Regions from separate parts of the Providencia sp. 2.29 genome, predicted to be linked through region 2. Evidence: riboswitches for the same ligand, from Rfam matches in the RefSeq annotation. Region 2 holds a riboswitch; each other region holds the start of a gene.
The links. Region 2 has a riboswitch for thiamine pyrophosphate ahead of thiC (phosphomethylpyrimidine synthase ThiC). Riboswitches for the same ligand answer to the same signal wherever they lie in the genome.
Positions count from the first base shown of each region.

Region 1: another riboswitch for thiamine pyrophosphate. It lies ahead of thiB (thiamine ABC transporter substrate binding subunit); the one in region 2 lies ahead of thiC (phosphomethylpyrimidine synthase ThiC).
Region 3: another riboswitch for thiamine pyrophosphate. It lies ahead of thiD (bifunctional hydroxymethylpyrimidine kinase/phosphomethylpyrimidine kinase); the one in region 2 lies ahead of thiC (phosphomethylpyrimidine synthase ThiC).

Region 1 covers NZ_CP065420.1:3,650,398-3,660,409, forward strand. The annotation lists gene I3B46_RS17220 (prepilin peptidase-dependent protein) at 1-256, opposite strand, end outside; gene I3B46_RS22540 (prepilin-type N-terminal cleavage/methylation domain-containing protein) at 266-751, opposite strand; gene I3B46_RS17230 (thymidylate synthase) at 1,020-1,871, opposite strand; gene lgt (prolipoprotein diacylglyceryl transferase) at 2,054-2,956, opposite strand; gene ptsP (phosphoenolpyruvate--protein phosphotransferase) at 3,032-5,278, opposite strand; gene rppH (RNA pyrophosphohydrolase) at 5,283-5,816, opposite strand; TPP riboswitch at 5,930-6,028, shown strand; gene thiB (thiamine ABC transporter substrate binding subunit) at 6,088-7,092, shown strand; gene thiP (thiamine/thiamine pyrophosphate ABC transporter permease ThiP) at 7,068-8,681, shown strand; gene thiQ (thiamine ABC transporter ATP-binding protein ThiQ) at 8,665-9,372, shown strand; gene I3B46_RS17265 (DNA polymerase II) at 9,426-10,012, shown strand, end outside.
Region 2 covers NZ_CP065420.1:411,158-421,169, reverse strand. The annotation lists gene I3B46_RS01815 (ABC transporter permease) at 1-79, shown strand, start outside; gene I3B46_RS01810 (ABC transporter ATP-binding protein) at 79-1,095, shown strand; gene I3B46_RS01805 (HAD family hydrolase) at 1,118-1,780, shown strand; TPP riboswitch at 1,809-1,920, shown strand; gene thiC (phosphomethylpyrimidine synthase ThiC) at 2,121-4,070, shown strand; gene thiE (thiamine phosphate synthase) at 4,054-4,692, shown strand; gene I3B46_RS01790 (HesA/MoeB/ThiF family protein) at 4,754-5,512, shown strand; gene thiS (sulfur carrier protein ThiS) at 5,500-5,700, shown strand; gene I3B46_RS01780 (thiazole synthase) at 5,703-6,473, shown strand; gene thiH (2-iminoacetate synthase ThiH) at 6,470-7,591, shown strand; gene I3B46_RS01770 (hypothetical protein) at 7,698-8,351, shown strand; gene I3B46_RS01765 (uracil/xanthine transporter) at 8,405-9,718, opposite strand.
Region 3 covers NZ_CP065420.1:2,128,706-2,138,717, reverse strand. The annotation lists gene mdtC (multidrug efflux RND transporter permease subunit MdtC) at 1-14, shown strand, start outside; gene baeS (two-component system sensor histidine kinase BaeS) at 28-1,422, shown strand; gene baeR (two-component system response regulator BaeR) at 1,419-2,114, shown strand; gene trhP (prephenate-dependent tRNA uridine(34) hydroxylase TrhP) at 2,260-3,639, shown strand; gene yegS (lipid kinase YegS) at 4,068-4,973, shown strand; gene fbaB (class I fructose-bisphosphate aldolase) at 5,020-6,069, shown strand; gene thiD (bifunctional hydroxymethylpyrimidine kinase/phosphomethylpyrimidine kinase) at 6,116-6,913, opposite strand; TPP riboswitch at 6,966-7,056, opposite strand; gene pagP (lipid IV(A) palmitoyltransferase PagP) at 7,331-7,906, shown strand; gene I3B46_RS09755 (GFA family protein) at 7,986-8,396, opposite strand; gene I3B46_RS09750 (amino acid permease) at 8,449-9,831, opposite strand.

The sequences.
Region 1 (10,012 bases), 1.3 Mb from region 2:
AAAATTTAGCACCGATCTTGATAGGCTCTCCTTGGCAAGAGAAACTACTACAATAGCCAATACGCCTAAAATCCTTTTCCATATTAATAAGCACCTGCCTAACCTCCCTATCCACCTGATACTGAATATAAGATTGGTGAGTCTGTTTAAACAAATTCGGGAGAACAGCAATGGCAGCAAGACAAACTAAGCTACTGATAGCCATTGCTATCAATGTTTCAACTAAGGAAAAACCGTGTTGTTCATTGATTTTCATAAGAGAAACTCAACAACGCGGAATTCCAGTCAGTTTATCATTGCTACACACCCTGATCCGCCCCATCGCTGACATGAATACCGTGATCTGCCCAAAATCATTTTTCAATTCAAGACGAAAAGAGTGGCTAGTCCCTTGCTTCCCATAAAAATCAACAGATAAACGAGAAGCCGTTTTAATTTCAATGCCTTCAAATTGGGTCGATGCTAATGCTGCAATGGATTTTCTAGCTCCGGCCTCTTTGATGCTTAACGTCCATTCTCCTTGAGAGAGTGCTATCGATAAAATGCGATGTCGATTTAAATAAACACTCTCCATCAAATGACGGTAAATAAATACGGTAACCTGCCGTGCAGCATCAATTAAGCGTAACTTTTGCTGTTGTTGCTGCCAGTTATATAACGCGGGCAACAAAGCTAAAGAACAAATAAATAACACCACTAAAAGCTCAATGAGCGTGAAGCCTTTCTCTCCTTTCACTATTCGAATTTCCATATATCGCCGCCATTATCTTCGCAAAATGTGCACTTAATATTGTCGACGATGGCAAATAAAAACAGCGTGATTAGTTCACTCTACATAGCCTTTCGCAAACTATCATGAAATTCATAATAGCTGTTTCGTTATTTTAGGAAGCGCTTCGCAAAAAATGATGAGGGCGAAAAAAAGAGGTAACAAACTGAATTCGGAAAAGGTAAAAAAAACCAAGGCGCGGTTCAAAATGACCATACGCCTTGGTTTATCAACGTATCTCTAGGTTGCGTTATACCGTAAATGGATACTTGATAGCTTCGTGGCACTGATACCCCTCTAGGGTGAAGTCATCAGTGCTAACCCAAGTTTCAATATCTTCCAACGTTTTAATTTGAGGGTTTATCGATAATGAAGGCAAAGGGAAAGGTTCACGCTTCAACTGTACATCACGCATCAATGGCAATTGGTTTTCATAAATATGCGCATTCACAATTTTATGGTACGCCTTACCTGCTTTATGACCCGTAATTCGTGCCATTAATGCCAATAATACAAAGCACTGCACTTGGTTAAAGTTTAAACCTAGTGGTACATCACAACTACGTTGATAAGAGGTCAAATGGAGGGTATCACCTAATAATGAAAATGTATGGGTGTGCATGCAAGGACGCAGACACCCCATTTCAAATTCACCGGGGTTATAAAAAGTAATGATTTCAGCGCGGTCATCAATACCATTTTTTAGGTTATTAACTACCTTTTTAAGCTGATCAAGGTGTGAGCCATCAGGACGTTGCCAAGAGCGACCTTGGACACCGTATACACGCCCCATATCATCTTCACCTTTTCGATGGGGATTATTTAGCCATGCTTGGTTTTCATTGGCATTAGCATTCCATGTATTACAGCCAATTTCACGAAACTGAGCAGCGCTATCATAGCCACGTAGGTAGCCTAATAGCTCGGCAATAGCTGCCTTATAAAAGCTTTTTCGGGTCGTGATTAATGGAAACTGGTTATTCGCAACATCATATTCCAGATCAGCATTAATCACAGTTAAACAACGTACCCCCGTACGTTTATTTTCAACCCACTGGCCTTCATCAATGATGCGCTGACATAACTCAAGATACTGCTTCATAATCACTCTCTTACTCAATAGGCTACAAAATTGCCGATAACTGTAACCTTATAATATTAATAGATTTTAACTAACGCGAAGTACCGCTTGGCGGCAAATAAATCAACCATTCAGGTTGTGGCTAATGTGAGGAAACTTAGCCGACAACCTAACTACTTGGAGTATGACAACCCTATATTGATTTATTTACTTGGCTGCTGCTCTTTATTATCAGGCTTATGTGCGGGAACATTTTTACCATACTTATATGCCCAAATGATCATCAACACACCAATAATAATCATCGGTATTGATAAAATTTGGCCCATACTGATCCCACTGAATAAGCCTAGCTGAGCATCAGGCTGCCTAAAGAACTCAACGATAATGCGGAATGCACCATAACCAATTAAGAATAAACCTGAAACACTGCCCATTGGGCGAGGTTTACGGACAAATAAGTTAAGGATAAGGAATAACACAACGCCTTCTAAAAACATCTCATAAAGTTGAGATGGGTGGCGAGGAAGCACGCCATACTGCTCTAGAATAGGGATTAATGAAGGGTCTTGTGCCGCAAGTTGAATATCTTCACTACGGGAATTAGGGAATAAAAATGCCCATGGGGTATCAAGTGTTACACGCCCCCACAACTCACCATTAATAAAGTTACCTATCCGCCCCATGCCAAGACCAAATGGGATCAGTGGAGCAACAAAATCTGAAACTTGCAAAAAACGACGGCGTGTACGATGCGCAAACCACATCATTGCACAAATAACACCAATTAAGCCGCCATGGAACGACATGCCGCCATCCCAAACCTTAAATAAATAAAGGGGGTCATCTAAAAATACAGGAAGGTTGTAGAAGAAAACATAGCCGAGTCTTCCACCGACAAAGACACCTACAAAGCCAATATAGAGTAAGTTCTCAACCTCATTTTTTGTCCAACCGCTATTTGGTTTGCTTGCACGGCGGCTAGCAAGCCACAATGCGAAAACAAACCCTACAAGATACATAAAACCATACCAGTGTAGTGATACTGGCCCAATTGAGAACATTACGGGATCAATTTCCGGAAATGCTAAGTAGCTGTTACTCATCGTTCCCCACTTTATTTGTTAATCTAAAATCATAGCGCATCATAGCATAGCTCATACGCAGGTGAATAAGGCAGATTAGATCCCGCCTCGAGCAAAGCCACCAAGCCCATTTTTCTCCATAAATAGACTTATTATTTGCCTAATACTGTCGCTTGTTTCCGCAGTTAAAAGCTCAGGCACTAGCTGCTCAACTTTTTCAGGCTGTAGCCCTCGAATAAGATACTTCACTCTTGGTACGCTTCTTCCACTCATACTTAAGGAACGATAGCCTAATGCAATTAACGCCATCACCCCAAGGGGTTGCCCCGCCATTTCACCGCAAACACTGACTGATATCCCAACCCGTTGACACTCTTCATGAACTTTTGCTAAAAAACGGATCATTGAAGGATGGAGGTTGTCATAAATGGTGGCAACATGCGTATTGTTGCGGTCAACTGCAAGTAAATATTGCGTCAGATCATTCGTTCCAATTGAGATAAAATCTATCCGTTTTTTTAACTCAGGAAAAAGAAACAGTAAAGACGGAACTTCAAGCATTACCCCAATTTCCGGCATAGGAACGGTTTGCCCCGTTGCTAAACTTACTTCTTCTTTTGCCCGCTTAATCAATGTGATCGCTTCATCCACCTCATTGATACTCGTGATCATCGGCAGTAATATGCGCAAGTTTTGTGTTGCAACATTTGCATGTAGCATAGCTCTAAGTTGGATTAAGAAAATTTCTGGCTGATCTAGCATCACGCGAATGCCTCGCCAACCTAAGCATGGGTTTTCTTCATTGATTGGCATATAAGGTAATTGCTTATCTGCACCAATGTCTAATGTCCTCAATACCACAGGCTTATCGGCAAATAACTGTAAAATCTCTTGGTATAACTGCTTCTGCTCATCCTCTGACGGGAAGCCATTATGAAGCATAAAAGGGAGTTCTGTGCGGTATAACCCAACACCATCAACAGCGACATTGATCTGCTGTTCATAACGGGGGCTTAAACCTGCATTCAGATGGATATGTACGCGCTCGCCATTTTTTAACTCTGATTCCTGCTCAAGTGCACCTTCAGCGAGCCGACTCAGTACATCTTCCTCTGCAATAATTTGTTTATATTCCTGAGCAACAATATTTTCAGGCTCTATGAAAATTTCACCACGATAACCATCAAGGATCAAAAAGCGGTTGTGAAGCAATGAAGGGTCAATATCCGCCCCCATTATCGCGGGGATCCCCATTGCCCGTATCAAAATAGCCGAATGAGAGTGTGTCGCGCCATCTCGCACGATAACACCTGCAAGTTGCTCTAATGGCATTTCAGCTAACAAACTCGCGCTCAATTCGTCCGCCACTAAAATAAAACGTTCAGGCCACTGATCCATTGAAGTCAAGCTGTCATCCAGATGGAATAGCAAACGCTGTCCTAACGCGCGTAGATCGGCTCCTCTTTCGCGAAGGTAGAGATCACGTAAGCGTGAAAACTGCTCAACATAGTCTTCAATAACGATTTTAACCGCCCACTCCGCCATTGAGCCTTGTTCGATTGCGGAAAATAAGCGTTTTTTTAGTTGAGGGTCATGGAGTAGATGATTGTAGAGGTCGAAAATCGCAGCACTCTCTTTTTGGGAGTTTGCAATAAAACGTTTGCTGATACGGCGGCATTCTGAGGCGGCATTTTCTATCGCAGTTATTAAACGCTGTTTTTCCGCATTTTGGTCTAAGGCACACGCCTCACAAATACTGTCGAATGATGGTTGTGAGCTATCTTGCCAGCCATATGCCATGACAATTCCCTGAGAAACTGAAATGGCTTTAATACGGCTTTGCCTATATTGACCAAACACCCCTTTGGTTTGCGCTTGCGACAATATTACGGCTAATTGCATGGATAGCGTCACCATAAAAGATTCTTCGGTTTCGCTAAAGAAACGTCGCTCACGTTGTTGAACGACTAACACCCCAAGTAATTGACGACGATATACGATAGGGACACCTAAAAAGGCTTTCAATCGCTCTTCTTTTAATTGGGGAAGGTATTTAAATTCGGGATGTTCACGGATATCTGCAAGATTCAACATCTCAGACTGGCGTCCAACCGCACCAACGACTCCCTCATCAAAACCAAGGCGAATAGCAACACCGCTAGGCTTTTTTAACCCGCGGGTTGCCATTAGGTAATAGCATTGACGTGAGTGGTCTGCCAAATAAATTGAACAAACGTCAGTCTGCATGGCATGACAAGTTTCATTGACCAAAACTTCTAACGCTCCGGTTAAACTTGTCGCCATGGCAACTTTTTCAACAATCTCACGTAGACGCGTCAACATGATATTATCTCGCTCCACGCCTACGATGAGTGAATGCAGGTCTTTGTACTGGCTTTTGTTCCTGTAATGACATGACAACAGGTGCAAATTCTTTCATAACACGGCGATACACTTCCCGTTTGAAAGAGACCACTTGCCTCACAGGGTACCAATAACTGACCCATCGCCAGCCATCAAATTCTGGCGATTTACTGCGCTGAACGTTTATATCTGCTTCATTGCATTGAAGTTGTAGTAAAAACCAACGCTGTTTCTGCCCGATACAAACAGGTTTTGTGTCCCAACGCACCAAACGCTTGGGTAATTTGTAACGCAACCAATTGCGAGTTGAAGCTAACAACCTAACATCTTTACGTTGTAGGCCAACCTCTTCGAACAATTCACGGTACATAGCCTGTTCTGGCGATTCCCCTGGGTTGATTCCTCCCTGAGGAAATTGCCATGAATGTTGACCATAGCGGCGGGCCCATAAAACCTGCCCTTGCCGATTACAAATTACAATTCCTACATTCGGGCGGTAGCCATCATCATCGATCACCAGACTACCTCAATAACCAAATTTGAAAGATAACTAATTGTTTCACACATACCCTAACTGGTAAACCTATATCAATAGAGTTTGCAGATATGAGTAAAGACACTACAATAGCGTCTATCTCAACGGGGTGCCAAACATTATTTAGGCTGAGAATTAACCCGTAGAACCTGATCCGGGCAATGCCGGCGTAGGGATTTGAGCTACCATCAACATAATTTGTTATGGTGCCCTCTCAAATCCTGTGTGCTTTCTCTCTAACGCAGGAAAAAACATGTTTAAAAAATCGCTCCTTCAGTCACTCTTTGCACTTACTGCTCTCGGTATTACCCATATAGCATGGGCAGAAAAGCCGACTTTAACCGTTTACACCTATGACTCATTTGCTGCCGAATGGGGACCTGGGCCACAAATTAAAAAAAATTTCGAAAAACAATGTCATTGTGAACTTAAGCTCGTTTCGTTAGGAGATGGTGTCGCTCTTCTCAATCGTTTACGTATGGAAGGGAAAAAAAGTAAAGCGGACATCGTGTTAGGGCTAGATAATAACTTGATAGATTCTGCCGAGAACACAGGGTTATTTGCGCCAGCAGAGATCAATACTGATGCAATGAAATTACCTATTGAGTGGAATAATTCAACTTTTATCCCGTATGACTATGGTTATTTTGCGTTTATCTATGACACAGATAAAATCAAAAACCCACCCAAAAGCATGAATGAGCTACTCAATAGTGAGCAGCCATGGAAAATTATTTACCAAGACCCTCGAACCAGCACACCCGGCTTAGGCTTAATGCTGTGGATTGAAAAACTCTATGGCGATAAATCTGCCGATGCGTGGCAAAAAATAGCGAATAAAACCCTAACAGTGACAAAAGGTTGGAGTGAGTCCTATGGCTTATTCCTCAAGGGCGAAGGTGACTTTGTACTTAGCTACACTTCATCGCCGGGTTATCAAATACTCAATGATAATAAAGATAATTATGCGGCTGCCTTATTTGATGAAGGGCACTATATGCAAGTGGAAGTTGCAGCAAGATTGAAAAATAGCTCGCAACCTGAGCTGGCAAAGCAGTTTTTACAATTTATGTTAACGCCTGAATTCCAAAATACACTCCCTACGACTAATTGGATGTATCCTGTCATTGATACACCACTCCCTGAAGTTTATAACGTCCTTCCTGTGCCTAAAAAATCACTGCAATTTAGTGCACAAGAAGTTGCCAAAGAACGTCAGTCATGGGTCCGTTTATGGCAATCCGCCGCCAGTCGTTAATTAATTTATCACTTATACCGGGGGCTTTGGCCTCTGGTTTATTAGTGTCTGTTGCACTATTGGCTTTTGGTGCACTGTGGCTTTTTTCGCCTGAAACTTCATGGAGTGAGATTTTTAGCGACCGCTACTTATGGCATGTGATCGGCTTTACTTTTTGGCAAGCCTTTTTATCAGCGCTGTTCTCTGTACTGCCAGCCATTCTCCTTGCCAGAGCGCTCTATCGACGCCGCTTCCCCGGTAGAACGCTATTTTTACGCCTCTGTGCAATGACGCTTGTTTTACCCGTCCTTGTCGCTGTTTTTGGTATTTTATCTGTTTATGGAAAAACAGGCTGGCTCTCATCACTCTTTCAGTTGGTCGGTATCGAATACCAATTCACCCCTTATGGCCTAAAGGGGATCTTACTTGCCCACATTTTCTTTAATATGCCACTTGCTACTCGTATGTTGCTGCAATCGCTCGAAAGTATATCAATAGAGCAGCGGCAAATTGCAGCACAACTCGGGCTTAATGAGTGGCAACAATTTCGTATTTTAGAGTGGCCATATTTGCGTAGACAGATGCTACCTACCGCAGCGTTAATTTTCATGCTCTGTTTTGCCAGCTTTGCAACGGTTCTTGCTCTTGGTGGTGGCCCCGCAGCAACGACGATTGAACTGGCTATTTATCAAGCTCTTAATTACGACTTTGATCCGGGGCGTGCTGCAATTTTGGCGCTCATCCAGTTATTTTTCTGTGTTGGATTAATGTTTCTCAGTCAGAAAATAAACAGTTTGTTTTCTATTGGTCATAGCCAACACAATCATTGGTATGATCCCGCAGACAATATTTTTCGCCGAGTACGAGATGCCCTTGTGATCACCGCCGCTATTTTGCTGCTGCTTCCGCCCCTGCTCGCAATTATTGCTGATGGGGTTAATGGCCGTTTGTTGGATGTTCTTAACCAATCCGCGCTTTGGCAAGCCGCTTCCACATCGCTATTTATCGCGTTATGTGCTGGCCTATTGTGTGTCTTGCTCACCATGATGCTGTTATGGAGTAGCCGCGAATTACGCTTACGCCATGCAATAAAATTAGGGCAAGCGATGGAATTAAGTGGGCTTGTGATTTTAGCCATGCCTGGCATCGTACTTGCGACTGGTTTTTTTATTCTCTTTAATGAAACGATTGGTATTCCTGAATCGCCCTATGCGTTAATCATATTGACTAATGCCCTACTTGCCATCCCTTATGCATTAAAAGTCTTAGAAAACCCAATGCGGGATCTGGCTGAACGCTACAACCCTCTTTGCCAATCACTAGCGATTGGTGGCTTCAATCGATTACGGATCATTGAATTAAAAGCGTTAAAAAAGCCCCTCGCTCAAGCTCTCGCTTTTGCTTGCGTTATTTCTATTGGTGACTTTGGGGTCGTGGCGTTATTCGGTAATGAAGATTTTCGTACTCTCCCTTATTACCTTTATCAGCAAATAGGGGCTTATCGAACAAATGACGGTGCCGTAACAGCGATGTTACTCCTTTTATTATGTTTTACTTTATTTAGCCTACTCGAACGTATATCAGGAAAAGATTATGATAAAGTTAAATAACATTGATTATCAATATGATAACCTGAATATGCAATTTGATTTCTCCATCAAAGTAGGCGAGCGCGTTGCTGTAATGGGGCCTAGCGGTGCGGGCAAAAGTACACTGCTTAGCCTTATTAGTGGCTTTCAATTTGCCAAAAGCGGCTCAATTCAGCTAGCAGGGGCTGATCATACCTTCACGCCTCCTGCCAAACGCCCAGTTTCGATGTTATTTCAGGAAAATAACCTATTTGCTCATTTAACGGTCAGACAAAACATTGGATTAGGGTTACATCCGGGGCTGCGGTTAAGCCGAGAACAAATACAACAGGTTGAATTAATTGCTACGCAAGTTAGCCTCGATGAGTTTCTTGATAGGTTACCCGCCCAATTATCAGGGGGGCAACGCCAGCGGGCTGCACTGGCTCGCTGTTTGATCCGCCAGCAGCCAATCCTCTTATTGGATGAACCTTTTTCAGCTCTCGATCCCGCCTTACGCAATGAGATGCTATTACTCCTTGATGAGATCTGCCAATCACGAGATATCACACTGGTCATGGTATCGCATAATATTGAAGATGCACTACAAATCGCCCCAAGAACGCTAGTGATTCATGAAGGTGCTGTGGCGTATGACGGCTGTACCAAAACACTGTTATCAGGTAGTAATTCAGCCTCTGAATTATTAGGCATAACAAAAAATACTGTATAAAACCCCACCCATGTCGTATAGTAGGCTTGTTAATTATTGATGCGAGCCTCTCTATGCCTCAATTTATGTCTCCTGCTGAAAAAGGCTTTATTTTAAGTCGTCATTGGAAAGACACCCGCCATGGGGTTGAGGTTAGCTATTGGCTTATCACTGATAATGGCCCTCGTAAAGTGACGGTTCCTCTGCAACAAGCCATCGCTTTTGTTCCCCTTTCATCACTACCGGCGATCAAACCTCTGCTTGATGAACAAGCAAACTTATCCTATCGCCCCGTTGAGTTATCCGATTTTCGTCGTGAAAAAGTTGCGGCTATTTATTGTCAACAATATCGCCAATTACAAAATCTGGATAAACGCTGCCAAGAACTCGGTATTGAATTGCTTGAAACGGATATTCGCCCCTGCGAGCGCTATCTTATGGAGCGTTTTATCACTGCGCCTGTATGGTTTTCACAAAATCAACAAGGTGAATACCAACTCAAACCTTGTGATAGCTATCGTCCACTGATTAAAGCTGTATCGTTAGACATAGAAACCAGCCAATACGGTGAATTATATTCAATTGGGTTATCCGGCTGCGGCGATAATGTGGTTTTTATGTTAGGGCCAGAGCAAGGCTCTGCACTCAACAATACCCATCG
Region 2 (10,012 bases):
GTTGGTGATGTCTTATTTCTTATTTACCTTGTTACTCACATGGCTCGCCACGCGGATGAGCCGTTCGGGAGATGAATAATGAGTTATGTTATTGCTGAAAATTTGAGTAAATCATTTGGTCAAAATCAGGTGTTCTCTAATATTCAATTCACAATAGAAAAAGGCGAATTTATTACCCTGTTAGGGCCTAGCGGCTGTGGAAAATCGACCTTATTGCGTTGTATTGCCGGACTCGAACAACCTGATAATGGTGACCTGTATATCAATCGCCAAAACATCACGCACCAAGCAGCCCAGCAGCGAGGCGTTGGCATGGTCTTTCAAAGTTATGCGTTATTCCCGAATATGACAGTTGAAGACAATATCGCCTTCGGCCTAAAAATGCGTAAAGTCAACAGCACTGAGCGCAATAAAGCGGTTGCAGACGTTATTGAAATGGTTGAGTTGCAAGGTAAAGAGCAGCAATTTCCTCACCAGCTTTCGGGTGGACAGCGGCAACGTGTCGCCCTTGCTCGTGCATTGGTGATGAAGCCCCAAATATTGCTATTGGATGAGCCACTTTCGGCATTAGATGCGCGTATTCGTAAACATCTGCGCCAACAGATCCGTCATATCCAACGTGAGTTAAAATTGACGACCATTTTTGTTACTCATGATCAAGATGAAGCCATGATCATGTCTGATCGCATCTTTTTAATGAATAAAGGGGCGATTATCCAGAACGATACAGCTGAGAATATCTACACGCAACCAGCCAATGAGTTTGTGGCGCGTTTTATGGGCAATTACAACCTTGTGGAGGCTGACAAAGCCAATGCGCTACTCGGGCTTAATTTGCAAGGTACGCTCGCTATTCGCCCAGAATCCATCTATGTTAAAGAAGCAGGGCGACATTACGGTGAGCATATTTCACAGCCCGTCGATGCGATTATTTTAGATCATCAACTGTTAGGTAATATTATTCGTTATTCCGTCAATACCGCGGCAGGCAATATGACGGTTGATTTGTTAAATCGCTCATCTGAAAGACTATTTGAACCCGGTACACGCCTTGAGTTAATGTTTAATAAGAACGAAATTCGCGCACTACGTTAGCAAACGAGATAAAAGAGGCACAATGCAAAACAAATTGGCGGTTTTTGATTTAGATGACACCCTAATTCAGGGGGATAGCAGCGTACTGTGGACACAATACCTGTGGGATAAGCAAATTATCACCGACCCGCGTTTTGTCGAAGCCGACAAACAAATGATGGCACAATATAACTCAGGCTCCCTAGATATGGCGACTTACCTGCGTTTTAGCCTGCAATCGCTATCTGGGTTCAGCATCGAGCAAGTTGATCTCTGGTTAGATGATTTTGTTGAGAGCATGATCGTGCCACGTATATATCCCGAAGGGATCCGCACAATCGAGCAGTATCGAAAGCAAGGGATCCCGATCATTGTGATCTCTGCAACCGTTTCTTTTATTGTGAAAAAGATAGCCGAACGATTCGCTGCTGATGTCGTGATGGGAATCGACATCAAGCAGAAAAATGGCGGTTACAGCACCGAAATAGAAGGCATTGCGACTTTTAAAGCAGGCAAAGTCAAACGCCTGCTTCAGTGGATCAGCCACCAGCCAATTACCGATGCCTATATTTATTTCTATACCGATTCCGCCAATGATCTGCCCATGTGCCAATTTGCCGATGAGGTGTTTATCGTAAATGGTGACGCGCGTCTTTGCCAAGTCGCCACCGAACAACATTGGACACAATATCACTGGGAAGTTTGAATATTTTTTTTGCACCTCTTATACTAGGTCCATCTTGTCGGAGTGCCTAGTGGCGAAAGCTACGGGCTGAGACCGTTAATTCGGGATCCGCGGAACCTGATCGGGTTAATACCTGCGAAGGGAACAAGAGTAATCATTCAGCGTAACAATTTTGGTTATTTGCTTTTGCATATTTAGGCTGACAACTCATACGCAACACAGCAAACGTCAGCTAACAAAATGAACACGCAACGCCATACCATTACTCCATCCGAACTCCAGACAAGCAACTTTCTTACGATAAACCTGAGTGCTACGCCCATATACGCGTAATCGCTCGTGACAATGTCAGGAAATTGCTATGTCCCAAAATAATATTATCCCTACAAGCGATCTTTCTCCTAAAGCGGCGCCTGCAAGAACGCGCAAAGCACAACGTGATGCGGCCGAAAACTTTATCAATACGGTTTCTGGCGTATCCTTCCCTAATTCAAAACGTATCTACCTAACAGGTTCAAGAGACGATATCCAAGTGCCAATACGAGAAATCCAGCTCTCACCAACCCTCATTGGCGGCGATAAAGATAATCCTCAATTTGAAGATAATGAGCCTGTTCCTGTTTATGATACTTCAGGCCCCTATGGCGACCCAGCCGCAGAATTAAATGTTCATAAAGGATTAAAAAAGATCCGTGAAGGTTGGATCCGCGAGCGTAATGATACTGTTCCGGTTGATACCCTCAGCTCAGATTTTACGCAGCAGCGACTTGCCGACGCGGGTCTCGATCACTTACGATTTAATCATCGCCCCCACCCATTGAAAGCGATGAAGGGTCGCTGTGTAACACAGCTTCATTATGCACGCCAAGGTATTATTACCCCTGAAATGGAATTTATCGCCATTCGCGAAAATATGGGACGTGAACGTATTCGTGGTGACGTTTTAAGACAGCAGCACCCCGGACAATCATTTGGTGCAAATCTGCCTGAAAACATCACGCCGGAATTTGTCCGCCAAGAAGTTGCCGCGGGCCGTGCCATCATCCCAGCCAATATCAATCACCCTGAATCTGAGCCAATGATTATTGGTCGCAACTTCCTAGTGAAAGTGAACGCCAATATCGGTAACTCATCGGTGACTTCTTCCATTGAAGAAGAGGTTGAAAAACTGATTTGGTCTACCCGCTGGGGAGCCGATACCGTTATGGATCTGTCTACTGGTCGTTATATTCATGAAACTCGTGAGTGGATCCTACGTAACAGTCCAGTGCCAATTGGTACTGTGCCTATTTATCAAGCACTCGAAAAGGTTAATGGGGTTGCCGAAAATCTCACGTGGGAAATGTTCCGCGATACACTGCTTGAACAGGCCGAACAAGGGGTCGATTACTTTACTATCCATGCAGGTGTGCTCCTGCGCTATGTCCCTATGACGGCGAAACGTTTAACCGGTATTGTCTCCCGTGGTGGCTCGATCATGGCGAAATGGTGCCTCTCTCATCACCAAGAAAACTTCTTATATGAAAATTTCCGTGAAATTTGTGAGATTTGTGCAGCCTATGATGTATCACTGTCATTAGGTGATGGTTTACGCCCAGGGTCAATTCAAGATGCTAACGATGAAGCCCAATTTGCTGAACTGCATACCCTTGGTGAGCTTACAAAAATTGCTTGGGAATATGACGTGCAAGTGATGATTGAAGGCCCAGGACATGTGCCAATGCAGATGATCCACCGCAACATGACGGAAGAGCTTGAACATTGTCATGAAGCGCCATTTTATACCCTCGGCCCACTAACTACCGATATCGCTCCCGGTTATGACCATTTTACATCAGGTATTGGGGCAGCCATGATCGGCTGGTTTGGCTGTGCAATGCTCTGTTATGTCACCCCAAAAGAGCATTTGGGCTTACCAAATAAAGAGGATGTTAAACAAGGGCTAATCACCTATAAAATTGCGGCTCATGCTGCCGACCTCGCGAAAGGGCATCCCGGAGCACAAATTCGTGATAATGCTATGTCTAAAGCGCGTTTTGAGTTCCGCTGGGAAGATCAATTTAACCTAGCTCTCGACCCAGATACCGCACGTGCTTATCACGATGAAACCCTGCCACAAGCGTCAGGGAAAGTTGCCCATTTCTGCTCTATGTGTGGTCCTAAATTCTGCTCAATGAAAATTTCACAAGAAGTCCGTGATTATGCGGCGCAAAAGGAAGCTGGCATGGAGCAAATGTCCGAAGCTTTCCGCGCTCATGGCAGCGAGTTGTATCACAGTGCCGAGGTCGTGTCCGATGAAAAAATTGCCTAGCACTCCCTTTGCTCCCACTGAGCAACGATTGGGGCTTTATCCTGTGGTCGACTCTGTAGAATGGATTGAACGCTTGCTTAATGCAGGCGTAACGACTATCCAGCTACGTATTAAAGATAAGCATGATGATGAAGTGCGTGATGATATCCAACGAGCGATTGCTCTCGGTGAAAAGCATCATGCGCGGCTATTTATCAATGACTATTGGCGCTTAGCTATCGAGCTCGGTGCCTATGGTGTTCATCTTGGGCAAGAAGATCTGGAAACCACCGACCTATTGGCTATTCATCAAGCTGGGCTACGTTTAGGCATCTCAACTCATGATCAACATGAGCTTGCTATCGCTAAATCCGTGCGCCCTTCTTATATTGCGATGGGGCATATTTTCCCAACAGAAACCAAGAAAATGCCCTCAGCACCTCAAGGATTGGAGACACTCAAAACCATGGTAGAAGCGACTCCCGATTACCCCACGGTCGCGATTGGCGGTATCTCTATCGATAGAGTGCCAGCAGTGCTCGCAACCGGTGTTGGAAGTGTCGCCTTAGTGAGTGCAATTACCAAAGCAGATGATTGGCTAGAGGCAACAAAAACCCTTTTACGCCTCGTAGAAAATCACTGATTACCTGAATCAAACCCGCCCACACGCTCTCGTGATGGCGGGTTAATTCGAGGAGTTCATCATGTTAAATGATCATGAATTTATGCGTTATAGCCGCCAGCTACTGCTTGAAGATATCGGCCCTGAAGGACAAGGCAAACTTAAAACGAGTAAGGTACTGATTGTTGGCCTTGGTGGTTTAGGCGCACCGGCATCACTTTATTTAGCAGCCGCTGGCGTCGGTGAGTTATGGCTTGCGGATCACGACGAGCTACACCTTTCTAATCTACAGCGGCAAGTTTTATATGGCACTGAGGACATTCCTCAATCTAAAGCCAAACTTGCCGCAAAACGACTACAAGATCTTAATCCACTGATCCATACCCATGTCTTACAACAAAAGTTAGATATTCACACATTGCTTCCCTTGGTTGAGCAAGTCGATTTAGTTCTCGATTGTTGCGATAACATGGCCACTCGCCATGCCGTTAATGCGGCCTGTGTCATGGCAAATAAAACATTGGTTAGTGGCAGTGCCGTGGGGTTTGGTGGGCAGCTTATGGTGCTTGAGCCACCCTTTAATCACGGCTGTTACGCATGTTTATACCCTGACCAGACGGAGCCTCAGCGTAACTGCCGTACCGCTGGTGTACTTGGCCCTGTCGTGGGGGTCATAGGCACATTGCAAGCCTTAGAGGCCATCAAATTATTAGTCGGATTGCCTTCCTCGCTAAGCGGTAAATTGCGTTTATTTGATGGTAAACAGCAGCAATGGAATACCTTGCAACTGACACCGTCCATTCAATGTCCAATCTGCCGAGAAGAAACATGCGCCTTATAATTAACGACCAGCCAATGGAGTTTGATGCGCCATTAACCGTGTCTCAATTACTCGCTTCTCTAGAGCGCAGTACGGTCGGCACGGCTTTGGCCATCAACCAAGTGATCATTCCTCGTCATCAATGGGATTCACACCTCGTGAATGACCAAGACAATATCTTATTGTTTCAAGCTATCGCTGGAGGCTAATCATGTTAAAAATTGCCGATGTGACTTTTCAGTCACGCCTCTTTACTGGCACAGGAAAATTTGCCAATCCAACATTGATGCAAAACGCAATCACTGCATCAGGCAGTCAGCTTGTTACCATGGCGATGAAACGTATAGATTTACGTGGCAATGACGATGGCATTTTAAAGCCTTTGCAAGAGATTGGGGTAAGACTGCTCCCTAATACTTCTGGTGCGAAAAATGCCCAAGAAGCTATTTTTGCCGCACGCCTTGCCCGTGAAGCGTTGGGAACTCATTGGGTTAAACTAGAAATTCACCCCGATGTGAAATATCTCTTACCCGACCCCGTCGAAACCTTAATTGCTGCCGAACAACTCGTAAAAGAAGGGTTTGTGGTACTGCCTTATTGCAGTGCTGACCCTGTGCTGTGTCGTCGTCTCGAAGAAGTCGGTTGTGCAGCCGTAATGCCACTTGGTGCACCGATTGGCACCAATAAAGGTTTAGTCACCAAAGAGATGTTACGGATCATTATTGAGCAATCGACGATCCCCGTAGTGGTTGATGCTGGGATTGGCGCACCTAGCCATGCGATCGAAGCGATTGAAATGGGGGCCGATGCCGTACTAGTCAATACCGCCATCGCTGTAGCAAAAGATCCTGTGCTCATGGCTCAAGCTTTTAAAGTCTCCCTTGAAGCCGCAGAGCTTGCCCGACGCGCTGGCCTTGCTAGCCCGAAACAACATGCTGAAGCTTCAAGCCCATTAACCGAGTTTTTGGGAGCATTACAATGAACAGCAGCTTTCGCCAACGCTGGCAGCAGCTAAATTGGGATGACCTAACCTTACAAATTTATGCCAAAAATACGCGAGATGTTGAGCAGGCTCTTGCTAGCGATACTTTAACACTTGATGATTTTATGGCATTGCTCTCCCCTGCCGCTCGCCCTTTTATTGAGCAATTAGCGCAGAAAGCCCAAAAGCTAACACGGCAACGTTTTGGTAATACCGTGGGGTTCTATGTGCCACTGTATTTATCAAATCTATGCGCTAATGATTGTACATATTGTGGTTTTTCAATGAGTAATCGCATTAAACGAAAAACGCTCGATAAAAACGAAATCATTAATGAGTGCGAGACAATCCGTAAAATTGGTTTTGATAGCCTGTTGTTAGTCACAGGGGAGCATCAAAATAAAGTGGGCATGGATTATTTTCGTGAGCATTTACCCACAATACGCCGCTATTTTAGCGCCTTGATGATGGAAGTTCAGCCACTGAGCACCGAAGAGTACGCTGAACTCAAGACATTAGGACTAGATGGTGTGATGGTGTATCAAGAGACTTACCACGAGCCAGCTTATCAACTACATCATTTGAAAGGTAAAAAACAGGATTTTCATTGGCGGCTGGAGACCCCTGACCGTTTAGGGCGGGCTGGTATCGATAAAATAGGACTTGGAGCATTAATTGGTTTATCTAACAGTTGGCGCACCGATTGCTATATGGTGGCGGAGCACCTGATTTATCTCCAAAAACACTATTGGCAGAGCCGTTATTCTATTTCATTTCCTCGTTTACGCCCTTGTGCTGGTGGTATAGAGCCGGCTTCTTTAATGAGTGAAGCTGAACTTGTGCAGCTTATTTGCGCATTTCGTTTATTGGCGCCAGATGTTGAGCTATCACTTTCAACCCGCGAATCGCCTTATTTTCGCGATCACGTTGTGCCACTTGCCATTAATAATGTCAGTGCGGGTTCAAAAACACAGCCGGGCGGTTATGCCGATGACCATGCTGAATTGGAACAATTTGCACCGCATGATAATCGTAGTGCCGCACAAGTTGCAGAATCTTTAATTCGTTCGGGTCTACAACCGGTCTGGAAAGATTGGGATGGCTATTTAGGGCGTTAATTTATCCGATAAACTTCAAGGAGGAAGTTTATCCCTTTTTTGGCTACTTTTACGTTTCATTTATCGGGCTATACTCCGTTCTCTGTTCACGACAAATGAATCATATATGATGACCCAAAAATGGTTTTTTCTACTTTTTGTCTTATTCTTTTCATTATTAATGAGTGGCTGTGCCAACGTTCGTTGGAAGCATCCAACGCCTTCGCGTGAAATCATCCAATTAATGATGTTGGAAATTCAGGGAGCCAGAAATATTGATGAAGAAGAGTTCGCCGTAGAAGAAACGCTTGCCCGATTAAAAGCACAAAAAGTATCTCATGGCACACGCCCTTTTCAGGTCGTATTGTTCGGTAAAGATCATGAAATACGAGTTGAAGGCTATAGTGAGTATTTTGATTCACTTGGCATAATTTCCGATGCCGATTTTGCGCGTTTTTCTATCCCAAATAAAAACAATATTCAGGGATACTACTACTCCTACCGCGGCACAATGAAAGCTGTGGATTACAGCCTCCCTCACATGGTAAGGGATTCAAACAGTAAAGACAGCTTAGTTTTATATACCAAACCACTCACAAACTACCAGATCACCGTGATCTATTTAGAGGGTGCCCAATATCAATTTAACTACGGCTCAATGCCAATATCAATCGGGATTTTTGGTCCCGCTAAGTCCTATAAGAATAGTTTTGATGGCCGGTTTTATATCTCACCTAGCGACAAAACAAATCGTTACCAACTCCGCTCGCCAATGTACTAATGCGTGATCTAACCTCATTATAAACGCTACATAATGAGGTTTTTCTGTATTCGTTAATGAATCTTATCCCACTTAATACTGTTTTCGAGGATCAACGACAAAATGATCCCCATTAACAAACCATTCCCTAATAATGAACTAAACATCATTGGTAATGAATCCATGACAGCATCGGGGGCTGACATTAAAAAAATACCGATAAATAATGGTAGTGCTAAACGATAAATATTGCGGGCGTTCAGTTTAATTTCGGCTAGAAATGAAAAAGAAGAGAATAATAATGGCAAATAAGTTGCCAACATCACCGCGCTACCAATCGCTAACGGTAATGAACGAAAAAACTGGGTCAATACGGCAACTGCACCAACGAATAACAGCAGTAAACTCCCAATCGTAAAAGAGACCCGCGAAGTATCCTTGGTCTGTGTAATCAAACCAATGGATGAGACAAACGGTGAAAACGGCACAACACCTAATGGTGCTGAAAATAAAGTTAAAACACCTGACGTCACAAAACTCCGCCGATAAATAGATTTTGTCGACTCTTTTTGCGGATAAAAAACATCACTGCCTCGTATCGCACCAAAAGTGTTTGAGGTATTCAAAATACCTGCCAGTATCGCAGTGATCACAATGCTTGGTTGAATATCATCTGCCCGTCCTAATGGAAAGAGTAGCCATTTAGCCTCTGAAACTGTGGAGATTTGTCCATGAAATAGCAGGCTGTAAGCCCCCCAGCCTAGAACAGTTCCACAGAGTAAAGCGTATGTGCTAATACTCGGGGGTAGAAAGACAATCATAGCGATAACAAAAATCAGCACTGCAAAGGCAAGAAAGAAAACTGGATAATTAACGGTAACGCTAGGATCTGAAACCCCAAAGGGTAGCCCTAACATCCCTTTTAGGAAAATTGAGACTAACTGAGCGCCAAGTAAAAACATAAATACGACTAAGACACCCGGTTTAAATAAGCCAGAGAGCCAGTTACCTAGTCCTGTTAGCCCTATTAATATAGTAACAATACCTGATAAAAAAATACCGACGGCGAGACTCCAACCAATAATTGCTAAAGAGGTTCCTTGCATCGACTCTGATAGCGTCACGGTTAAGATTGTTGCCCACCATAAACCGGTCGAACCTTCCATCAGTGCACGTTTGTGCCCTAAAAAAGCTTGTAGCAAACAGGCTAATGCAATAAGCAAAAAAGCGTATTGGGTGATAACAAATGTGGTTTCAGCCGATAAATGAAAGGCAGATTGCAGTGTAGGTGGAATAACAACGGTATTGCAAAAAATAAAGAAAAACCATTGGAAGCCCGAAATAAAGCTACTTTTTTTGATTATATTTTTCTGCACTGAAGACCCCATTATTTATTATTATCGATGGTTAACAGTCTAGTCGTGTTTAAATTAAATTTCTAATTATTATTTTTGGCCTATTACTTGGATATTTATCGATTATATTGAAAGGGCAGTCGCTAACAATGCTCTAAAATTAATGGTTAAATTTATTTAATTTTGAGTTAGGGAGATAGTATTTTTCTTTCATGACCTATTTTATTAAATTTGCAAATTAACTTTTAAACCTACTCTTCATATTTATTTAATGTCATAGCGATAAGTTCACATTAATCACTTTATAATAAAAGCTAATAAATAAAC
Region 3 (10,012 bases), 1.7 Mb from region 2:
CTCTAAACGAATAAGGGCTTATATATAATGAAACTCAGATTTAATAGCGTCAGTACTCGATTATTTTTGGCTATCTTTGCGACATGCATACTCCTCGTTGTGATCATGCACCAAGGAGTACGTTTAAGCTTCCAGCATGGTTTTACCGACTATATTAAAGAAAATGACCAACAGCGTGCTGAGCTGATCGCTGACGCTCTTGCTGAGCAATACGATGAAACGGGGAGTTGGCGCTTCTTGATCCGTAATGAACGTGCTTTCTTTCATATTTTACGCAGCATTGAACACCACCAGCGCACCCTACCGCCGACTAAACCAAAGGGGTGGCGCTCATATTTTTGGGTTTATGATAGCCAAGACCGCCGAATATTAGGCCGCGATGTTCCTTTACCGGATGATGTTATCCGACAACCCGTCATCTCATCTAATGGCAAAACGGTAGGTTGGGTCATTGCAAGTAGTGGAGATGGGATTAGCAATGAAATTGACCGCCGTTTTGATGATCAACAGATGCTCACCAGTTGGTTTATTGCTGGCTTATCATTAATCGTTGCCTTGATTGCTACATTTTTCTTAGCACGTGGTTTTTTAAGACCCATCAAACGGCTGTTAGATGGGACGAACCAACTTGCCAATGGCGACTTTTCAACCCGCGTTCCTGAAGTCGGTCACGATGAACTCGGTCAGCTAGCAAAAGACTTTAATCACCTCGCATCAACGCTGGAAAAAAATGAGCATATGCGCCGAGACTATATGGCAGATATTTCTCATGAACTGCGCACTCCTCTATCCGTTTTGCAAGGTGAACTCGAAGCCGTTCAGGATGGCGTTCGCCAAGCGACACCTGAGACCATCAATTCATTACTGGCAGAGACACACACATTAATCAAATTAGTCAACGACCTACATCAACTTTCCCTGTCGGATAGAGGCTCGTTGGTGTATCGCATCCAATCTGCTGATATTGTGCCTTTAATTAATATGACCGTTGGGCAATCACGCTGGCGGCTCGAAGAAAAACAGCTTTCAGTTACGCTAAATTTACCTGAGCAGCAGATCATCAATATTGACCCAGACCGAATCACGCAGCTATTTTACAATTTGATGGAAAATAGCCTACGTTATACCGACCCGCAAGGTGAAATAGTCATTCGAGCCTTGGTTGAAGAGAATCAATTTTCTATTTATTGGGAAGACAGTGCACCGGGGTTAACTATCCAGCAGTGTAGCCACCTATTTGAGCGTTTCTACCGAGCCGAAGGGTCTCGTAACCGCGCTAGCGGAGGCTCTGGCTTAGGGTTAGCGATTTGCTATAATATCATTGAAGCGCATAAGGGAAGCATACACGCTAGCCCTTCCCCTTTAGGCGGCGTGTGTATTGCTATCCACTTACCGCTCAATCAAAAGGAAAATGAACAGTGACAGTGTTAGAGCCTTCAAGTGCCAACGTATTAATTGTTGAGGATGAGCCAAAACTTGGGCAACTGCTTTATGATTACCTTCAGGCGGCAGGTTATCAGCCTTCAATATTGCAGCGTGGTGATGAAGTCATTGACTATGTGCGTCAGCAACAACCCGACATTATCCTCCTTGATTTAATGCTACCGGGGATGGACGGGCTAACAATCTGCCGTGAACTGCGCAAATTTTGCGAGATACCGATCATTATGGTGACGGCTAAAACGGAAGAAATTGACCGCCTGTTAGGGTTAGAAATTGGTGCCGATGACTATATCTGTAAACCCTTTAGTCCTCGCGAAGTAGTCGCAAGGGTAAAGACTATTTTACGGCGTTGCCAACGCGCGGCTTCTCCGGATAAAAGCAGACCCCAGCTCATTATCGATGAAAATGCGTTTCAAGTCCGCTATGGCGAACAACTGCTTGAGTTAACTCCCGCCGAGTTCCGTTTACTCAAGTTTATGTCGGACAACGCTGGCACCGTCTTTTCCCGTGACCAGCTATTAGATATTCTGTATGACGATCACCGCATCGTCACCGATAGAACAATTGATAGCCATGTTAAAAACTTACGGCGTAAACTCGAATTACTCGATAACGAGAAAACATTTATTCGCTCTATTTATGGTTTAGGTTATCGCTGGGATGAGGTGTAATCCTAGACATTGAGGCAAGTCAGTTATACTTACTATTTGTAGGGAATATTTTGATTTCCTGAAAAATAGAGTTAAAATCAGCTCCCTTTAAAATGCTTATCCGCCCTAGGGTAAGTACTGACTTGATATCAGACTGAGAAGCAACATGTTTACACCAGAATTATTATCGCCCGCAGGTTCATTAAAGAACATGCGTTATGCTTTTGCTTATGGCGCAGATGCCGTTTATGCAGGGCAACCTCGTTATAGCCTTCGCGTGCGTAACAACGAATTTAACCACGAAAACCTTGCTAAAGGGATCCAAGAGGCCCACGAACTTGGCAAAAAGTTCTATGTCGTTGTTAACATCGCACCGCATAATGCCAAGCTAAAAACCTTTATTCGCGACCTAACCCCTGTCATTGAAATGGGGCCAGATGCGTTGATCATGTCAGACCCTGGTTTGATTATGATGGTTCGCGAAGCCTTCCCTGACATGGATATTCATTTATCCGTACAAGCAAACGCAGTTAACTGGGCATCGGTAAAATTTTGGAAGCAAATGGGTCTGACTCGCGTCATTTTATCACGTGAGCTTTCACTTGAAGAAATCGCTGAAATTCGTAAACAGGTGCCTGATATTGAATTAGAGGTATTCGTTCACGGTGCACTGTGTATGGCCTACTCTGGCCGTTGCCTACTGTCAGGTTATATCAATAAACGCGACCCAAACCAAGGTACTTGCACCAACGCCTGCCGCTGGGAATATAAAGTTGAAGAAGGCAAAGAAGATGATGTGGGAAATATCGTGCATATGCATGAGCCTATCCCTGTCAAAAACATAGCGCCAACTTTAGGTGAAGGTGCCCCGACCGATAAAGTGTTTATGATCGAAGAGGCTAAACGTCCGGGTGAGTATATGACCGCCTTTGAAGACGAACATGGCACTTATATCATGAACTCCAAAGATTTACGCGCGATAGAACACGTTGAAAACTTGACTAAAATGGGTGTGCACTCCTTAAAAATTGAAGGACGCACAAAATCATTCTATTACTGTGCACGTACAGCACAAGTCTATCGCCGTGCAATTGATGATGCGGTTGCCGGTAAGCCATTCGACCCAACTCTCCTTTCGACCTTAGAAGGCTTAGCTCACCGTGGCTATACCGAAGGCTTTTTACGCCGTCACACCCATGATGCCTATCAAACCTATGAATATGGCTATTCGGTTTCTGAAACTCAGCAATTTGTGGGTGAATTTACGGGTAAACGTGTTAACGGCCTCGCAGAAGTTGACGTCAAAAATAAATTTAGTCTAGGTGATAGCTTAGAATTAATGACTCCAGCTGGAAACATTGTGTTTACCCTTGATGCGCTCCATAACCGTAAAGGGGAAGCCATTGACGTGGCACCGGGCAACGGTCATATTGTTTATCTGCCTGTTCCTGATGATGTTGATCTAAATTTTGGCCTGCTAATACGTAACCTATCAGGCACAACGACTCGCTCACCACATCAAACTGAATCATCAACTACGGCTTAATTTCGTTACGCATTAAGCTAATTGATTATAATGCTAGAATTCATTAATTTAATTGATTGAATTTCTAGCATTTTTTATTTTTCCGTTTCAAACTATCTCAGTATAAAACATCAACTTCAATTGATAATCATTCTCATAAATAGTGTTTTACCGTAAAAATGTATTTAATATCCATTTTTATGCAATAGATCACAACAATTAGCTATTCAATGTCGTATAGTCACAATCGAAAATGAAGAACTAGAAAGTCATAAAATAAGACTAGGAACCACCTCCTTGGCTGGCTCAATCTCCCTTGAGCTAGCCATTTCTTTTTTATCTCCCCTATAGAATGATTTAATCTATCAATGTGATTATTGAATTATTGTCATTTATCCCTCCGTTGTGTCTATACTGTGATCACTGTTGTTATCACTACAAGGATCAAAATGGCTATCGATAAACTTCATCGCGCACTTATCATCCTCAACGGTAAACAATCTGCCAACCCTGAGCTAAGAAAAGCCATCTACCAGCTACGTGAAGAAGGTCATACAATTTTGGTGAGGATCCCATGGGAAACCAGTGAATTACCTACTTTTATTGATGAAGCAATCCGCGAAGGTGCAGAAACAATTATCGCCGGTGGCGGCGATGGCACAATTAACGCTGTAGCCAGTGCGTTAATGCGCTTACCTGAAAAGCAACGCCCCGCGATTGGTATCTTACCGCTAGGTACAGCTAATGATTTTGCTACTGGCGCCAACATCCCTATGGATATCCATGCTGCTTTAGCATTAGCAGTAAAAGGCAAATCAGTGGCGATAGATATTGCTAGAGTCAATCATGATGCTTTTTTTATGAATATGGCCACGGGGGGGTTTGGCACTCGGATCACAACAGAAACGCCGGATGCTCTTAAGTCAGCACTGGGTGGCGCAGCTTATGTTATTAATGGCTTGTTGCGCCCTGACACACTGAAAACCGACACCTGTCGGATTGAAACAGAACATTTTCATTGGGAAGGCGAAACTCTGGTTGTTGCTATCGGTAATGGAATACAGGCGGGTGGTGGACAACAATTAACCCCCGATGCATTAATCGATGATGGTAAATTGAATTTGCTCATCATACCCGCTCGCGATGTGATACCCGCTCTACTGACCAATTTGTTCAGCAATGATAAAAATCAGCATTTAATTGAAAAAACAACTCGTTGGGTAAAAATTTCATCGCCCCATGAAATGGTATTTAATTTGGACGGAGAGCCGCTTTCTGGTGAAACTTTCACCTTTGAATTGCTACCTGAAGCGATCCACTGCCGGTTACCGCCTCAATGTGGCTTGTTATCTTAAATTTTATGATTAACATCCCCTAGACTTTTGTTAAATGGAGGAAGTCATGACTGATATCGCTAAGCTGTTAGGTTCCGAAGCTTCAACTCTTTTAGACCATCGTTGCCAAACTATCCCTCGTGAAAACCTTTATCTGCCTGGCTCAGATTTTGTTGACCGTGTGATGATCGATAATAACCGCCCCAATAGTGTACTTCGTTCAATGCAGACTTTATTTAACCATGGTCGCTTAGCTGGCACCGGTTATCTGTCTATTCTTCCCGTTGACCAAGGCGTTGAACACTCAGCCGCTGCCTCATTTGCTGCCAACCCGCTCTATTTTGACCCTAAAAATATTGTCGAATTAGCGATTGAGGCTGGTTGTAACTGCGTAGCCTCTACCTATGGTGTCTTAGCTGCCGTTTCGCGCCGCTACGCGCATAAAATTCCTTTCTTAGTCAAACTGAACCATAACGAAACCCTCAGTTACCCTACTCAATACGACCAAACCTTATATGCCAGTGTTGAACAAGCGTTTGAAATGGGTGCCGTTGCGGTCGGTGCGACTATCTATTTCGGCTCTCCTGAGTCTCGTCGCCAAATTGAAGAGATTTCTGCGGCATTTGAACGAGCACATGAACTCGGCATGGTAACCGTTCTATGGGCTTATTTACGCAATTCCGCATTTAAAAAAGATGGCGTTGATTACCACGCAAGTGCCGATTTAACGGGGCAAGCAAACCATATCGCGGCAACTATTGGTGCGGATATCGTAAAACAAAAAATGGCTGAAAATAACGGCGGCTATAAAGCGATTGGCTTTGGTCACACCGATGAGCGCGTGTATACCAAACTCACAACCGATAACCCAATCGATCTTGTTCGTTATCAATTAGCGAACTGTTATATGGGTCGTGCAGGTCTTATCAACTCAGGTGGCGCTTCTGGACAAAATGATCTGAGCGAATCAGTACGCACTGCGGTTATCAATAAACGTGCAGGCGGCATGGGGCTCATCTTAGGCCGTAAAGCCTTTAAGAAATCCATGCAAGAAGGTGTGGCATTGATCAATGCCGTACAGGATGTTTACCTCAGTAAAGACGTGACTATCGCTTAATTCGCCTCGCATATGCCCTCATACGAGGGCATTTTCAATCTATTCATTACCACCATGCATGAAAATGGTGAACCGGCCCAATCCCCGACCCCACTTCTAAGCTATCAGCTTGCTCTAACGCCGCTTGTAAATAAGCTTTTGCTTCCGGAACAGTCTGTTGCCAATCCTTAAAGCGTGGCCTTAATGCAGCGAGTGCAGCAGACAATGTACATCCCGTACCGTGTGTATGACGAGTATTCACTCTTGGTGAGGTAAAACGCCATTCACCTTCTGAAGTTATTAACCAATCAGGGCTTTCACTGTCGCTAAGATGCCCCCCTTTCATCAAAACAGCTTGGCACCCCATATCCAGTAATCGATGCCCTTGACTTAACATTTGAGATTCTGTTTTGGCAGTGTGTTCACCTAATAGCGAGGCAGCTTCAGGTAAATTCGGGGTAATCAATGATACCAATGGCAACAGCTTTCGTCTCATTGCATCAACGGCATCAGGCTGTAGTAGAGGATCGCCACTTTTGGCAATCATGACCGTATCTAAAATCACATGAGGGATGTTGTACTGCTCTAAAGCCTGAGCAACGACCGCAATCACCTTCTGATTGAACAGCATGCCAATTTTAGCACTGTCAATGCGTACGTCACTGAGTACGGATTCAAGTTGTGCTGCCACGAACGTCTCAGGGAGTTCATGAACTGATTGAACACCACGGGTATTTTGCGCCACCAACGCCGTCATGACACTCGTGCCATAAGCACCAAGAGCCGAAAAGGTTTTTAAATCTGCTTGGATCCCCGCTCCACCCGATGGGTCTGTTCCCGCGATGGTTAACGCATTGATTCTCATGAAATCTCACTCCTAAGCACAACGTAAGGAGCGGTCTTATTGGAAGGTTTATCATTGACGCTTCCGACTTCCCTACGCTGGCATTATCCAGATCAGGTAATACGGGTGCTTCTCAGTCTTTATCGACGCCCCGAGCCAAAAATACTTATAGAGTATCGCATTTTTCCTTGCTACAAACCAGCCTATCCACCACTTGCTGACGCCTGTTATTCAGGAAAAACCGAATAATATTCGCATTAGTATCTAAATAATTAAGACTATTGCCAATATTAGTAAATATCAATTAATGCTGTTATATCGCACCTAGGTAATCTAAAATAATTAATGAGCACAATCATTTCGTGAGCAGTGATATTTTTGGCTCACTACCTCAATCTACAATATCCAAAACATGCATTAACCTGAGTCGGATTTACCATGAGAGTTAACAAAAAATTGCAGCAAGTTGTAGGGGCATCAGCCTTAATGATGACCACCTTCTGCTTTGCTTCATCCCCTTCTACTGATAAGGAGTCTGAGGGGCTATGGGATAAATTTACCCGAAATGTCAGTACCACTTGGGATTCAAATCAATACGATATCTATGTTCCCGTTTTAACATGGCATAACCGCTTTACTTACGATAAAGAGAAAACCGATAGTTATAACGAAACCCCATGGGGATTTGGGCTAGGTAAATATCGCTATGATGAAGACAATGACTGGCATGCACTATATGCTATGGCATTCATGGACTCTCATAATAAAGTAGAGCCAATCGCGGGCTATGCTTATCAAAAAATGTGGATCCCTGGGGAACTAGACGGTTTTAAAATGGGTGCTGGCTTCACCTTGAGTGTAACCGCGCGTGATGATTATTATTACATCCCGCTGCCACTTCCTCTTCCATTAGTTTCTATGGAGTATGACAGATTAGCACTGCAAGCAACCTATATCCCTGGAACATATAACAACGGTAACGTGCTCTTTGCTTGGTTACGTTGGCAATGGTAATACCAACCTTTTATTAAGCACCTAAAAAAATAGCCAGTCACAACGCTCTGTCACTGGCTATTTTATTGTTTAAATGAAGTTATTCAGCAACTTTCCGATAAGTTAAATACCCGATAACGCCACCACCGCCATCTTTTGGGTGATTTACGCCATCCATCACATTGACTGTCTCGAAATCAAAAGGTGAAACACCCTCTAGGCAAGCCACATTGACCCCATACTGTTCAGGGTTTGAACGTCGTTGATGAAAGGTATAAATGCCACACATTGAGCAGAAAAAGTGGGCGGCTTGGCGTGTATTGAAACGATACTCCGTCAATTTATCTTTGCCTTCGATAATTTCAATACCTGATAACGGAGCAGAGACCGCAATTGCTCCCCTCATACGACAGTAGGAGCAATTGCATCTTCTTGCGGTATTCAATCCATCGGATAGTGTGACTTTGAATTTAACGCTGCCACAGTGGCACTGAGCAAACCGTGTATCCATAGTGTCTCCTATCAATGTATTGAATAATTACACTAATTGATATGAGTGCTAATTAATTAGCTGTCGATGCCTTCTTTTTCGCCATTCCTTGTTTTTTCGCACCTGAGAATTGATAGCCAATCCACAGGACGCCTATCCATAATGGCATAATCAGTACAGAAATTCTCAAACTCTCCATCATCAAAATCACAATCAAGATCAATGCCAAGAAAGCGAGACACAAGTAGTTGCCGAACGGATACCAGATACTTTTAAACTTAGTTTCAATACCTTGCTTGTTCATTTGCGCTCTAAACTTTAAGTTAGAAATACAAATCATAATCCAGTTAATGACTAGCGTTGTCACAACTAATGACATTAAAAATACAAAGGCTTTCCCTTCCATCACAAAATTGATCAAGATACCTACCGAAGTCACAATACCTGAAACAATTAATGCCATAATAGGTACACCACCTTTATTGACTTTCGCCAGAAACTTAGGTGCATTATCTTGTTGAGCAAGGCCAAATAGCATACGGCTGGTACAGTATACGCCGCTGTTATAAACGGACAGCGCCGCTATCAACATAACCACATTTAATGCGTTGGCGACCAGAGCATCACCTAAATTATGGAAGATGATATAGAATGGGCTTGTATCGTTATCTAATTTAACCCATGGGTACAACAGCAATAAAATTAATATCGAGCCTATATAGAAAATCAAGATACGATAAACAACTTGGTTAATCGCTTTAGGAATGCTTTGTTCAGGTTTTTCAGCTTCTGCGGCGGTGATCCCGACTAACTCTAAGCCACCAAATGAAAACATAATAATAGCAAGAGCCATTAATAAACCAAGAAAATCGTTAGCAAAGAAGCCGCCATATTCCCATAGGTTAGACAGCCCAGATTCTGAACCACCTCGCCCACTAAACAGTAAATAACAACCAAAGAGGATCATCGCAACAATTGCAACCACCTTGATTAAGGCAAACCAGAACTCAGTTTCACCATAAGCGCGCACATTAATAAAGTTGACCGCATTTACAACGATAAAAAAGACGATGGCAGAAACCCAAATCGGTAAATCAGGCCACCACCCTTGCATATATTTCCCCGCGGCAGTCAGTTCCGTCATCCCAACGAGGATAAACATAAACCAATAATTCCATCCGGAGAGGAAGCCTGCAAAGCCTCCCCAATACTTAAATGCGAAGTGGCTAAATGAACCTGCAACAGGCTCTTGAACGATCATTTCCCCTAACTGGCGCATGATCAGAAAAGCAATAACCCCACATAATGCATACCCTAACAATACCGAAGGGCCTGCCATTTTGATGGTTGTTGCTATTCCAAGAAACAGCCCTGTGCCAACGGCACCTCCCAAAGCAATCAATTGGATATGCCTATTCTTTAATCCACGCTTTAGCGTTTGCTGCTCTTGCGCCATAACTTTACCCTTATCATCCTATGTACTTGCTTGTTATCTCTATTGATTGAGCTAAGCATACAAGTTTATTTGAATTTTATTATTAACACTACTGAAACACATACTCTGCCCTATCTTGAGCCTTTATCATATTAAATATTGATGTTATCTGATAAAGATGCGCAAGACGCACAGTATGGCG